One region of the Alteromonas sp. ABD4_190 genome, then DNA from elsewhere that is predicted to be linked to it. Evidence: predicted binding sites of a transcription regulator. Region 1 holds the regulator's gene; the other holds the start of a gene.
The links. The regulator ArgR, encoded in region 1, controls arginine synthesis, uptake and breakdown. The targets are predictions, from matches to a motif close to ANTGAATANNTATTCANT.
Positions count from the first base shown of each region.

Region 2: the regulator ArgR is predicted to act here: its motif matches at 5,911-5,928, upstream of ACXAFM_RS13565 (N-acetylmuramoyl-L-alanine amidase).

Region 1 is NZ_JBSWWN010000001.1:2,781,930-2,789,638, forward strand. Features, by position in the region: gene ACXAFM_RS12225 (TonB-dependent receptor) at 1-380, shown strand, start outside; gene ACXAFM_RS12230 (type 1 glutamine amidotransferase domain-containing protein) at 573-1,256, shown strand; gene argR (transcriptional regulator ArgR) at 1,341-1,805, opposite strand; gene mdh (malate dehydrogenase) at 2,043-2,981, shown strand; gene ACXAFM_RS12245 (DUF2071 domain-containing protein) at 3,535-4,323, opposite strand; gene ACXAFM_RS12250 (alpha/beta hydrolase family protein) at 4,545-5,579, shown strand; gene ppc (phosphoenolpyruvate carboxylase) at 5,694-7,709, opposite strand, start outside.
Region 2 is NZ_JBSWWN010000001.1:3,093,008-3,100,716, forward strand. Features, by position in the region: gene ACXAFM_RS13555 (FAD-dependent oxidoreductase) at 1-1,032, opposite strand, end outside; gene gltB (glutamate synthase large subunit) at 1,046-5,512, opposite strand; gene ACXAFM_RS13565 (N-acetylmuramoyl-L-alanine amidase) at 6,170-7,105, shown strand; gene arcB (aerobic respiration two-component sensor histidine kinase ArcB) at 7,204-7,709, shown strand, end outside.

The DNA of each region.
Region 1 (7,709 bases):
TACAAACTGCAGAAGAAGCAGAAAGACTGTTTAACCGTTGGGTTGAGAACAACGGCTTCGAACGTGGCGAGATCCTTGAGCGTAACAGTGAAACTGCTGACTGGTGGTTTAAAGCTGACTTACGTGTTTCTCAAGAGCTTCCTGGCTTCTATGAAGGTCATACAGCAAGCGCGTTCTTCGTAATTGAAAACTTGACTAACTTGATCAACGACCAGTGGGGCGATTTCCGTCAGGGTAGCTTCGGTGGTGATGAAGTTCTTGATGCTAGCTTCAACGACGCAGGTCAATACGAGTACAGCGCTGTTTCTATTCCAGAGCAAAGCGTATCTCGCGGTCCTTCTCTATGGGAAATCCGCGTAGGTGTTAACTACCGCTTCTAAGAAGTAGTAAACGCTAACTACAAGTTGTAGTGTTAGGTGCCACTCTCCTTAACAGGAAGTGGCACTTTTTTATGCCCGCGATTTATCTCACTCATTTGCTACTAATCGATCCTTCTCTGCTTTTATGATCTAAGACCCTCCATCACACGAAGTAATTGGCGTTACATTTTTAAATGCTCGCAAGGAGGGCTTATGTCAAAACGTATGTTAATGGTAATGACGTCTCACGAAATTATGGGTGACACGGGTGAGAAAACAGGTATGTGGCTTGAGGAGTTTGCCGCACCTTATTACGCATTTAAAGATCAAGACTATACGATTACCCTTGCGTCGCCGATGGGCGGGCAAGTTCCTATTGACCCCAATAGTCTATCCGACGATGCGATGACTGATGATGCAATTCGATACACGAAAGATGAATTAGCGCGTAGTGCAATCGCTTCGACTATACCGCTTGAAGATGTGCGTGCAGATGAGTTTGACGCAGTATTCTACCCAGGTGGTCATGGTCCTTTGTGGGATCTGTCAGATAATGCCCACTCAATTAAACTTATAGAAGACACAATTGCGGCAAACAAACCTGTTGGTGCCGTGTGTCATGCGCCAATCGTGCTTAAAGATGTGCAAACTCCAGATGGTAAGTACTTGGTGGACGGAAAAGCTGTGACAGGTTTCTCCAATAGCGAAGAAGCAGCAATGGAGCTTACCGATGTTGTCCCATACCTAGTTGAAGACGAACTAGTGAAAAAGGGCGGTAAATATGAAAGTGCAGACGATTTCGCCGTAAAAGTGTGTACTGATGGTTTACTGGTGACAGGACAGAACCCACCGTCATCACGCCCAGCTGCAGATGCGCTAATTAAGCTTTTATCTTAGGAAAGTCTTAGTTTATAAACTATTTCGAAACCGCATCTTGTATGCGGTTTCTTGTTTTCGGTTACCGAGTCTTTGACGAACTAGTTAGACATTTTCGAATAAATCTTCAACGCGTTGTCTTAGCTCTTCAATTCTTGTCACATCAGCTGGCGCTATAAAAATGGTGTCGTCGCCTGCAATAGTACCTAATACGCCATCTTTCTTGCTTAACGAATCTAATAAACGGGCGATAAGTTGAGCTGCACCTGGACTGGTTCTGATAATAACCATCACATTATTGTGGACAATGTCTAACACAAGTTGTTTCAGGGGGCTCTTGGCGGTTGGCATGCCTAGTTCTGGGGGCAAACAGTACACCATGTCGCCCCTGGCATTACGAGTCCTTACTGCACCGAACTTGCTTAGCATTCTAGAGATTTTAGATTGACTGATATTGTCAAAACCTTGAGCTTTTAAAGCATCTACTATCTCGCCTTGTGAACCATAACTTTCCGCTTTAAGAATCTCTTTAAAAGCCTTGATGAGTTGCTCTTGTTTTGCGTTTGCCATTAGCGCTCTTTTCTTTTCTGAGGGTTATCGTTAGGAATTATATTTAGTATGCGTATATTGTGCCGCACAGGTAGACTTTGCGCAATTTCTTTGCATAATCATTCATGATAATGAATATCGAACAAAAATCGCCATAAATAACGTTAATAAGACGATCCGGTGATTGAGTTTTCCCCCGCGTTGCATTAGTGTGACGTTCCGTTTAAATACGTGAAGTAATCCCATAGGAGAAATGGTATGAAAGTAGCCGTGTTAGGTGCTGCCGGTGGTATTGGTCAGGCGCTGTCTTTGTTGTTGAAAACACAATTGCCAGCAGGTTCAGATTTAGCGCTTTACGACGTGGCGCCAGTTGTTCCTGGTGTTGCCGTTGATTTGAGCCACATCCCCACTGCGGTAAAAGTAACCGGTCACGGTAAAGATGACCTAGCTGATGCACTAACTGGAGCAGACGTAGTTCTTATTCCAGCAGGTATGCCTCGTAAGCCAGGTATGGATCGTTCAGATCTGTTCAACATCAACGCCGGCATTGTTAAAAACCTAATCGAAGGTGTAGCTGATAACTGCCCGAACGCGTGTGTTGGTATCATCACTAACCCAGTTAACACTACTGTAGCTATTGCAGCTGAAACGCTTAAAGCTAAAGGCGTTTACGACAAGAATAAGCTTTTCGGTGTAACAACGCTTGACGTTATCCGTGCTGAAACTTTCGTTGCTGAACTTAAAGGCGTAGACGTATCTTCTGTGCACGTACCGGTAATCGGTGGTCACTCTGGTACAACTATCCTTCCTCTTCTTTCACAAGTTGAAGGTGTAGATTTCACAGACGAAGAAGTTGCTAGCCTTACAACTCGTATCCAGAATGCGGGTACTGAAGTTGTTGAAGCTAAAGCGGGCGGCGGTTCTGCAACCCTATCAATGGGTCAAGCAGCGGCACGCTTCTGTCTATCTCTAGTTGCAGCAATGCAGGGTGAGAACGTTGTTGAGTACACTTATGTACAAACTGACGACAGCGACGACGCAGCATTCTTCGCACACCCAGTTCGCCTTGGCGCAAACGGTGTTGAAGAAATCTTGCCATACGGCGAGCTAAGCGCATTTGAAGAAAAAGCGAAAAACGACATGCTTGAAGGCCTACGTGGCGACATCAAGCTAGGTGTTGACTTCGTAAACGGCTAATTAGTGAGTGTCATTGGCAGGCCTTTGAACGTAGGCACGCCGTGAATACTTCCCTGTAGGCTTCGCCACCGCTTCCCTGCGGTGGAGAGCCTACTTATCAAAGCCCCACCAATTCAAAACTCCCCAATAGCCTCATCACTTTAGATTTGTAGAAAGTGCAGTCTGTTACGCCCTTACGTATCCAGCCTTTTTGTTGCGTGTTTGTAGGCTTCGCCACGGCATCCTTGGCACAGGAAAGCCTACTTATCAAAGCCCCGCCAACTCCAAACATCCCTGTAGCCTAATTACTGAAGATTTTTATAAAAGGACAGTCTGTTACGTCCTTACGTATCCAGCCTTTTTTGTTGCGTCTTCGTAGGCTTCGCCACGGCATCCTTGGCACAGGAAAGCCTACTTATCAAATCCCCGCCAACTCAAAACACCTCTATAGCCTAATCACTCAAGTAGTAATAAAGCGCAGTCTGTTACGACCTTACGTATCCAGCCTTTTTTGTTGCATCTTTGTAGGCTTCGCCGCTGCTTCCTTGGCACAGGAGCTTATAAGCTCTTCGAGTTATTTAATGACAGTCGGTGGTAAGTAAATAGTAAACTCATTGATGGGTTCTATTAGAACGCTGTAAGGCGAGTGTTGCTCTGACTCTTTCACAATGTCGAGATCAGATAAAAGTTTGAAACTTGCAGATACAAGTCTAGCGGGCTTGACTACTAATTCTTTATGCCAGACTCGGTAAGTCCCCAGTTTTTTATCTCTTCGATAATAAAAGCCAGCGAGAGGGTGGGTTAAATAAACTAAAGCAGATTCTGTGTCGGGAAAGCCGGGAAAACTAAGTTTGTCAGTCTTATCTTGCACTAATTCTACCGACGCAGGGGCCCAATCAGACTCGGTGTTCATTCGATACTTGTTATAGAGACCGCTCTCTTTGTCTCGCTCACAATCAAAACGAACCCTTCCCGAATGCCACGGTAAGTTCCAAACGTATCGAGGAACGGCTAGCGTCCACGAATCGAGTGTTGTTCCAAGAAACCAGACACAACGTTCTCCTGTTTCTTTATCGATGATGTAGATACGATAATTGGTTTGCCCCATTGTAAATTTAGGGAAGGGGAACACGGCGGAAGTGAAATCAACGTCAATAAAAGGTACCACGGATATAAGCCCAAGTTCTTGACCATTTATTTCAATAGTGTCGAGTTGAAACCTCTCGGGGAAAATTCCTTCAAAACGTTTGGCTGGTACTGCATAAGTAATAATTGCAAAATGCTCTAAACTGCATAGCACGTCAATTCCACTCGGTTTAGGTCTATCGATCAAATAGTCTTTTAGCTTCCTTGATTCTTGCACAATACTTCCTTGGTTTAATAGATAGATACAAGTTGAAAAAGAAGAGTAACGCTTACTTTCATTTACAAGCAGAAACCTGATTCGCTGCTTGCAATTTAATACAATGCACAACGACAAATTTTGTTACTAATCAGGTTCGTATTTTGTTGAGTCGTATACGTTTTCGTTATTTACTATCTACATTCTGACTGTTTTTTATTTGAATTCAACAAGGACGTGTTATGAGTTTTTTAAAATGCACTATTTTACTTTCCATCGCACTTTTAACCTTATGCATTAACGCCAATACTATTGCGGCTACAAGCAATACTGTGCCATTGGCAGGTACTGCATTTGCTAAACTGCCAAAAGCACTAACTCTTAAAGGCGACGCTTTGCCTTTCGAAAACTATCAACAATGGCTTGCGCATGCGCAAAGTAACAATCAAAAAATAGCTTTTGTCGACCGCTGGCAGAAGCGTGTTAATCCCAAAGCGTTTAATACTCTCATCAAACAAACAAGCGCTCAGTGGATTGAATACGAATCTGATGGTTTGAAGATTTCAGGTGTAATGGTGGCGCCTAAAAACGCTGGCAACAAAAAGCTTCCGGTTATTATTTATAATCGCGGCGGTAATAATAAACATAATGTCAGCCGAATTACGGTAGTAGACCGACTTCTTCCGCTTGCCGCAAAAGGTTACATCGTACTTGCCAGTAATTATCGAGGCTCGCGCTTTAGTGAGGGTGAAGATGAGTTTGGTGGAAAAGATGTAAACGATGTGCTTGCTCTTATCGACATTGCTAAGCAGTTGCCAGCTGCCGATGCCTCAAAAATTGCGCTGTATGGTGTTAGCAGAGGCGGCATGATGACATGGCAAGCCTTGCGTCAGTTGAAGGCGTCGGATGATATAAAAACGGCCATAGTGGTAGCAGGTCCTACCGATTTACATTTTATGATTAATCGCAGAGCTGGTATGAAAGCACTCCTGCATCGCATGATCCCTGACATTGAAAATAATCAAGAGAGAGCTCTGAATGCACGTTCTGCTGTGAAGTGGGTAGATGAACTTAACACTAAAGTTCCGATTTTACTTATACACGGCGATGCTGATGTTCGTGTTGATGTTTCGCATACAAATATGGCAGCTGAAGCGCTCAGTGAAAATCAACATCCGCATAAAGTGGTTATTTATGAAAATGGGGATCATGGACTTTCGTTCTACCAAAAAGAAATGAAAACTGAAATTAACAGTTGGCTTTCTAGCCATATGTAAGCTTTAAAGCTTTGCTCTGAGGATGTAAACACAAGCGTCAGCAACGTGTATTAAATACAAAAAAGCCCGCTACGTACTACGAGGCGGGCTTTTGTTTTTCACAAATTTAGCGAGTTAACCCGTGTTACGCATACCAATAGCAATACCGGCGATGGTTACCATCATGGCGCGCTCTAGGCTGGTGTTTTGTGACTCGTCACCTGCTTTACGAATACGATCTAAAAGCTCAATTTGAAGATAGTGTAGAGGCTGAAGATAGCCTGCACGGATCTCCATCGACTCTTTACCCTGCGGATCGTTTTTCATAATGTCGTCATCACCAGTAATGGCGAGTAGCGATGAAATGCTCTCTTTAAGCTCTTTACGCAGCGCTTCACCAAAGTGCTTAAGCTCGCTTGGCACTAGGCGCTCATCATACGCTTCGCTAATGCGTGGGTCGGCTTTGTGGAACACCATGTCTAGCATAGACAAACGTGAACGATAGAATGGCCATTCGCTAAACATCTCGTTAACCACTTTTTCGTTCTCAGGTGTTTTCACACTATCAATAGCGCGCATAACACCTAACCAGCTTGGTAGCACCAAACGGGTTTGTGCCCAAGCGAATATCCATGGGATAGCGCGTAAGCTTTCTATACCACCTTGTGGCTTACGCTTAGCAGGACGGCTACCGAGCGGCAGTTTACCTAGCTCTTGCTCCGGCGTAGCAACTCGGAAATATGGAACGAACTCTTCGTCGTGACGCACAGTGGCGCGATAGTTATCACGGCCTTGTGCTGCCATTGCAGTAATGAGTTCGCGCCATTCTTCTTTTGGTGCCGGCGGCGGGAACAGCATTGCTTCTATAATAGCGCTCGCATAAATACCTAAGCTACGCTTGGCCAGAGTTGGCATACCGAACTTATAGCGAATAGTTTCGCCCTGTTCTGTTACGCGGAACCCGCCTTCTAGTGAGCCAGGAGGTTGTGAGTAAATAGCAGCGTGTGCTGGCAATCCACCACGACCAATTGTACCGCCACGGCCGTGGAATAGGGTTAGGCTTACGTCGAATTCTTCTGCAATGGCTACCAGTGCTTCTTGCGACTGATACTGTGCCCAGCCAGCTGCTAATGCGCCTGCATCTTTTGCTGAGTCAGAATAACCAATCATCACAAACTGACGACCTTTCACGTAACCGCGATACCAGTCGATAGACAGAAGTTTGCGCATTACGTCAGGCGAGTTATTCAAATCGTCTAGCGTTTCAAATAGTGGTGCTACCGGCATTGGCCAATCTACACCGCTTTCTTGAAGAAGCAGCTGAACCGCCATAACATCTGATGGCTCACTCGCCATAGAGATAATGTAGATACCAAATCCATGCTTGCTGTGCTTTGCAATGACCTTGCAAGTATCCAGAACTTCTTTTACATCGTCAGATGCGTCCCATTGTGCTGGGAATAGCGGACGTTTTGAGCCAAGCTCGCGCAATAAGAATGCTTGCTTGTCGGCTTCGCTCCACTGTGCGTAATCGCCTAAACCTAAATAGCGAGTAAGTTCGCTAAATACGTCTGCGTGACGCTCTGAATCTTGGCGTACATCAAGGCGTAGAAGGTGAATACCAAATACGCGAGCACGACGAATGGTGTCTAGTAGTAGGCCATTAGCAACAACTTGCATACCGCAGTCTAATAGTGACTGATAGCAAAGCATCAACGGCTCGATAAGCTCATCATCGCTTTCTATCCAGTTAGACGTGTCTGGGTTTTTACCTGCAAGATAGTCGGCAATGCCGTCACGAGTAGCAATAAACTTATTAACCAACGGGCGAAGTAGGGCGCGGTACGGTTCGTTTGCATCGCCTACTTGTGCACGTAGTTCTTCGTTGCAATCGTACATCGAAAGTTCTACCTGCAAACGATCAAGGTCGATAGCGAAAAGCTTAGCCGCGCGTTTTCTTGCCAGCAGCAATACTTGCTCAGTTACTTTCGAAGTAACAAACGGGTTACCGTCTCTGTCTCCACCCATCCAAGAGCTAAATTGTACTGGTGACGAGTCTAGCGGTAGCGATACGTCGTAGTCTTCATTTAAGCGACCATCAAGCTCGCGCATGAAGTCAGGTACCGCTTCCCACAATGAGTTCTCAATAAC
Region 2 (7,709 bases), 310 kb from region 1:
GTTGAATTTAAACTCAACGCCTTCTTCTTTCGCATTAACAACTTCGCGGCGTGAACCAGGCATACTTTCTTCGTCACGACGATATGCACAGGTTACTTGCGCAGCGTCTTGACGAATTGAGGTGCGTACACAGTCCATGGTGGTATCACCACCACCTAGCACAACCACACGCTTGCCTTTCATATCAACAAAATCAGCAGGATCTTTTTCAAGGCCCATTACGCGGTTGGTGTTGGCTATAAGGAAAGGAAGTGCATCATATACGCCTTCAACGTGTTCGTTATCGAAACCACCTTGCATCGACTTGTACGTACCCATGCCCAGAAATACTGCATCGTATTTATCAAGCAAATCCTGGAACTGGATGTCTTTACCAATTTCAGTGTTAAGTACGAACTCAACACCCATCTCGGTAAAGATTTGGCGGCGTAGCTTGATTACATCTTTCTCTAATTTAAAAGACGGAATACCGAATGTAAGTAGGCCACCAATTTCTTCGTATTTGTCGTAAACAACAGGTTTGACGCCGTTACGAACCAGAATATCAGCACATGCAAGACCAGCAGGGCCTGCACCTACGATTGCCACTTTCTTGTCGGTCCATACCACGTCAGACATATCTGGGCGCCAGCCCATTTTGAATGCGGTATCTGTAATGTATTTTTCAATACTACCAATAGTAACAGCGCCAAAATCGTCATTCAGTGTACACGCACCTTCACACAGTCTGTCCTGTGGACATACGCGACCACATACCTCCGGCAAGCTGTTGGTTTTATGAGAAAGTTCCGCTGCTTCTAGAATACGGCCCTCATTTGCCAAGCTTAACCACTGAGGAATGTAGTTGTGCACGGGGCACTTCCATTCACAATACGGGTTACCGCAGTCCAAGCAGCGATCTGCTTGGCCTTCGGTTTGAGATTGGCTTAGCGGCTGATAAATTTCCGCAAACTCTTGTTTACGTACCATGATCGGCTTTTTAGGCGGATCGATACGTTCAACATCGACAAATTGATATACGTTCTTTGCCATAAACTAAATCCTCCTACTGAGCCTGAATGCGTAATTCAGCACTTGAACGACTGATGTGACCAAGCAAGTTTTTCACATCACTGGTTTTTGGCTTAATAAGCTTAAAGCGTTTCAGCGTTGCGGCGAAATCAGTAAGCAGCGACAACGAGTGCTCACTTCCTGTTTCTTCGTAATGCTGATTGATTAAGCCACGTAAGTGCTCAGCAAGAATCGCTTTGTCTTCAATAGGCATAACATCAACAAGCTCGGCATTAACACGGTTATCAAGGTCGTCGCCATCATCCATAAGATAAGCGAAACCACCTGTCATACCGGCACCGAAATTCACACCTACCGGACCAAGAACTGCCACGATACCGCCTGTCATATATTCACAGCCGTTATCGCCAATACCTTCCACTACTGCAATAGCACCTGAATTACGTACGCCAAAGCGCTCACCAGCACGACCAGCTGCAAACAGCTTACCGCCTGTCGCACCGTAAAGGCAGGTGTTGCCCATAATGGCGCTGTCGTGGGCGTCATACGAAATATCACGCGGCGGGTGAATAACAAGCTTACCGCCAGTCATACCTTTACCCACGTAATCGTTTGCATCGCCTTCAAGGTGCATATGCAGACCGCCAGCGTTCCACACGCCGAAGCTCTGACCTGCAGTACCGGTAAGCTCTACTTTAATTGGTGTATCTTCAAAGTCGTGATTACCGTGATGCTTGGCAATTTCACCTGATAGCAATGCACCGACAGAACGGTCCGTATTGCGAATAGGGTACTTAAGGGGAATAGATTTACCTTCAACAACCGCTTGCTGGCCGTCTTTAAGCATCTGCGCGTTCAACTCGCCTTTATCGATAGGCGCGTTGGTCGTTTGTGAGCAGAATAAGCGCGTATGGTCGCCAGCTTTAGGCTGTGCTAGTAACGGAGACAAATCTAAGCGGTTTTGCTTAGCGGTAATGCCATCTAACACTTTTAGTAGCTCTGTGCGACCAACAAGGTCGTCGAACTTAGCAATACCCATAGATGCCATGATTTCACGCACTTCTTGGGCAATAAACTTAAAGTAGTTCATTACCATATCAGGTAAGCCAATGAAGTGGTCGTCACGCAGTTTTTGATCCTGCGTAGCAACGCCGGTTGCACAGTTGTTCAAGTGGCAAATACGCAGGTATTTACAACCAAGCGCTACCATCGGGCCTGTACCGAAACCAAAGCTCTCAGCACCTAAAATACCTGCCTTAACTACGTCAAGACCGGTCTTCAAACCACCGTCGGTTTGAACCCGTACTTTATGACGCAAGCCGTTTTCAATTAGGGCTTGTTGCGTTTCAGATAAGCCTAGTTCGAACGGACTACCGGCGTACTTAACAGACGTTAATGGGCTTGCCCCTGTGCCACCGTCGTAACCTGAAACAGTGATAAGGTCGGCATAGGCTTTCGCCACACCCGTTGCAATGGTGCCAACACCCGGCTCAGATACTAGCTTAACCGAGATAAGCGCCGTTGGATTAACCTGTTTCAAATCGAAAATTAGCTGAGCCAAATCTTCAATTGAGTAAATATCGTGGTGCGGAGGTGGTGAAATAAGGGTTACACCCGGCACAGAGAAACGTAGCTGTGCGATGTATTTATTTACTTTATCGCCTGGAAGCTGACCACCTTCACCCGGTTTTGCACCCTGCGCCACTTTAATTTGAATAACGTTAGCGTTTACCAAGTAGTGAGGTGTTACACCGAAGCGACCAGACGCAACCTGCTTAATTTTGGAGTTCTTTTCAGTACCAAAACGAGAAGGGTGTTCGCCACCTTCACCTGAGTTAGACTGACCGCCCAAGCGGTTCATGGCAATCGCTAGCGCTTCGTGCGCTTCAGGGCTTAGTGCACCAATTGACATGGCAGCGGTATCAAAGCGCGGGAATAAGTTCTCTGCTGCTTCTACTTCGCTAACATCAATAGGGTCGCAATCAGGGTTAATAGCTAGCAAGTCGCGAATGTGTGCTGGAGCACGTTCGTTAACAAGCTTGGCATACTGCTGATAGTCGTCGTAGTTACCCGACACCACAGCCTTTTGAAGCGTACTAACTACGTCTGGGTTATAAGCGTGATATTCGCCACCGTGAACGTATTTAAGCAGTCCGCCGTGATCGACAGACTTACGCTTAAGCCATGCAATACGGTTAAGGTTAACAAGGTCTTGATGGAAATCATCAAAGCCCGCACCTTGAATGCGTGAAGTTACCCCTTTAAAACAAAGGTTCATTACTTCGTTGTTTACACCCACCGCTTCAAATAGCTTAGAGCTACGGTAGCTAGCAACGGTGCTAATACCCATCTTGGACATAATCTTGTACAAGCCTTTGTTGATACCCTTGCGGTAGTTCAACGTGGCCTGCATAGGAGAAATATCCAGCTCACCTTTTTCACAAAGCTGCTCAATGGTTTCGTATGCTAGGAATGGATAAACCGCAGTAGCACCTAAACCAATCAACACGGCAAAGTGATGCGGGTCGCGGGCACTTGCTGTTTCAACAACAACGTTCGCGTCACAGCGCAATGACTTTTCAACGAGTCGGCGCTGTACCGCACCTACCGCCATTGCTGCTGGAATAACCAAACGGTTTTGCTTAATGTTTCTGTCAGACAGAATAACAAACGCAGCTCGTTTATTCTTAACCAGCATTTCTACTTCGTTACACACGCGCTCGATAGCTTTCTTTAAACCTTCTTGCGGTGCGTATTGAAGCTCTACAACCTCTGAATAGTAGTTGTCAGGGTTAAATTCGCGTAGTTGCTTAAGGTCGGTATACATTAGCACTGGCGAGTCAAACAATACGCGGTCAGCGTAACCTGAGGTTTCGCTAAATACGTTTTGCTCGCGGCCAATACAGGTTGCCAACGACATAACGTGGTTTTCACGTAGCGGGTCGATAGGCGGGTTAGTAACCTGTGCGAATTGCTGACGGAAATAGTCGTAAACCGTACGTTGACGCGAGGACATAACCGCCATTGGCGTGTCATCACCCATTGAACCAACGGCTTCTTGACCGTCTTTCGCGAGTACTTTTACAACTTGTTGAATTTCTTCATAGCTGTAGGCGTGTAGCTTGTGGTACACCGCCATGGCATCGTCGTCAAACACGCGTTTACCAATTAATGACGCATCAAGCTTTTCAATTGGTGTAAGTCGACGAATATGCTTCTCTAGCCACTCTTTATAAGGGTGACGTGCTTTTAAGTCTTCATCAATTTCAGTAGAGCGCCAGATTTTGCCTGTGTATGTGTCTACAGCAAGCATTTCACCTGGGCCTACACGGCCTTTTTCAATAACGTCAGCCTGCTCGTAGTCCCAAATACCCACTTCTGAGGCAAGAGTAATAAACCCGTTTTTGGTGATGACATAGCGAGCAGGACGTAGACCGTTTCTATCAAGGTTACAGGCTACGTGGCGACCATTTGTTAAAACGATACCCGCTGGGCCGTCCCATGGTTCCATGTGCATAGAGTTGAACTCGTAAAATGCACGAAGATCATCGTCCATGGTCTTGTTGTTTTGATAGGCGGGTGGAACAAGTAACCGCATAGCACGGAATAAATCCATACCGCCGGCTAAGAATAGCTCCAGCATGTTATCCAGTGACGATGAGTCTGAACCTTCAGTATTTACAAAAGGTGCGGCATCTTTAAGGTCGGGGATAAGCGGCGTTGAAAACTTAGCAGCACGAGCCATCGCCCAGTCGCGGTTACCTTTAATAGTGTTAATTTCACCATTATGCGCAAGGAAACGGAAAGGTTGGGCTAGCGGCCAGCGTGGTAGTGTATTCGTTGAAAAGCGTTGGTGGAAAACGCAGATCGCGCTTTGCATACGCTCATCGGCAAGATCGTGATAAAAGGCGGGTAAATCTTTTGGCATTACCAAGCCTTTATAAATCGTTACTAAGCCGGACAAACAAGCAACGTAAAAATCGGGATCTTTTTCAAGACGTTTTTCAGCGCGGCGGCGGATCATATACAAACGACGTTCAAGGTCGCGTTTTCTCCAACCTGCTGGCGCGTTCACAAATACCTGTTCAATTTGCGGAACACCCGTTAGCGCTAATTCACCCAGTACTGAGTGGTCGACAGGCACTTCGCGCCAACCCACTACTGAAAGTGTTTCTTTTTCTAGTTCTTCATTTAGTACTTCACGCGCGGCTTGCGCAAGTACCGGGTCCTGACTTAAGAAAATCATGCCCACGCCGTATTTTTTGCTGAGTTTCCAGCCATTTTCTTCGGCGATTGCATGGAAGAACGCATCCGGTTTTTGCAGTAATAAACCACAGCCGTCACCGGTTTTCCCGTCGGCGGCGATACCGCCACGATGCTGCATACGGTCAAGACCGTGTATAGCAGTAGTTACCAATTCGTGACTGGCTTCCCCATGAGTGTGAGCAATTAAGCCAAACCCACAGTTGTCCCGGGAATCATTGGGATTATATAAACTCATCTCTTAACTCCTTCAACCTTTTGACTGGGCAAGGTATGCGTTGCGTGTAGATGCGCCTAGGTTTGCGTATCACAACATTATTAGACGTCTTTTAACCTGCAAGCGGTATTGCTTGCGGTATGCGCCTTTCTTGTCGTTATTTATTATTAGAGGATTCCAGTCGTTTCCGCATTTTTATGCATTATTGCTGTGCGGGCCGTACAAAATACCCACATTGAAAAATAAAATCAAACGCTAAAAATGTCAGGTTTATAGAGAATTAGTATAATATTAATTAAATCTTTTAAAATCATTGATTTGAATGGCGTATTTTAAGTTTGTAACAAAAATGTTATCAGTTAATAAAAATGAATAATTTTCTATCATTAAATGATATTGGTTCTCATTTATATTTCAAAGGTGAATAATTATGCTTTAAGTTTGCGGATTTATGTTGTCAATGGCTGTTTGTTTGTATTTTTATGAAAATGTAAAGCTACGGTTCCACTCATATAAGTAGTTTGCTATATTGGTTAAAAATCACCCGGATGTAAGGTTGGAGCTTAAAGCTGTGATACTTGATAGTACATTCATGTAATTTTCACGAGTGCGTATGCACATGTATGAGAATAAAAATTCACGGAAAGCACATGTTGCCAAGCCGGAGAGGATTATCGAATGTCAGCATTACAGGCTAGCCCCAACGGCACCTTTGTTATTAAAGAGCATTTAGTAACAGGTGAAGACGTAAGTTTTAAGCCATCTCCCAATACCTCAGGGCTCTTTGAAGAGGGTTGTCCTGATACTATCGTTATCCATTTCACCGCTGGTAGTAGCCTAGCGTCATCAGTAAACGTGTTGACCAACCCAAATAGCGGTGTGTCCGCTCACTTCGTCGTGGGACGTAACGGTAACATCGTACAAATGCTGCCAACGAATAAGATTGCATGGCATGCAGGCGCAAGTCACTTTGAGGGGCGCAGTGGTTTAAACAAATACTCTATAGGCATTGAACTAGATAATGCAGGCCAGCTAAAGGAAAAAAGTGATGGCACCTATGAGAGTTGGTTCGGCAAAGTGTATGAACAGAGCGAAGTATTCGAGGCTAGGAACAGTAGCCAGCGTGCCGTTGGCTATTGGCACAAGTACACGGACATTCAAATCTCACGAACTCTCGACCTATGTATAACACTATGCGAGCGCTACCAGATCTCTACGGTTGTTGGACATGAGGAGATCGCGCCCTCGCGCAAAGTAGATCCTGGTCCTGCCTTTCCATTACAAAAGTTTAAAGAACTCCCATTGCATCTCGAAAGTAGGGCGGGGCTAACCGAATCGAAAGGAACAGGTCTACAGCGAGATGTATACGATGGGGTTCAGCATAATTTGGCTAGACCCGCAAAGAGAGTGGCTAATGTAAGTGCTAATGTACTTAATGTTAGAAAAGGGCCTGGTACTTCATTTGCCACTATCGACAATGGTTTAAATAAAGGAGAAATATTAAAAGTACTAGAGAAAGAGGGGGAGTGGGCGAAAGTATCGTTTACAAAAGTTGGATGGGTTAATACCGCTCATATCCACGAAATTACGGAAAAGTTACCGTTTAAATCGTAACCGTGTAGTTGTGTCATCGCCTCGCTCCCACAAACCGCATTCACGAAGTGGTTAAAGCCTGATAGGATACAGGCAAGATAAGATTAAATAAGACGTACATGCATTCAGATTCACCAAACGATTCTTGGGCAATCCGCTTTGCTCAATTTGTTCAGCGTTTTGGCACTCTAAAGCTCAGCATTTTGTTTGTTGTTCTTTCGCTGGTGTTCACGCTAGGCGGTTCCTACGTGATACGCGTAAGTATGGGAAGCCAAGTCCAACCCGACGATTTCATTAGTGCAGTCATTCTCACTATGCTATCTGCGCCTTGGGTACTCTACTTTTTCAGTGAACTAATAAAGCAGCTAGAGAATTCACGTACCAACTTGAAAGAGGTAGTTAGCCAACTTGAAAGCTTAAGAGAAGAAGATGTTTTTCTTAATCGAGAGCTTCAAAGCAACATAAGGCAGCTAAACCATGAAATAGAGCAGCGTAAGCAAGCGCAAGAAGAGCGAGAAGCGCTGTTTAAAGATTTAGAGAAGGAAATTCAGGATAAATCTGAGCAAGAAGCCCAAGCGCGACGTCTGTCCACACTCTTGCGCTCCATTATCGATGCCTCCCCAGA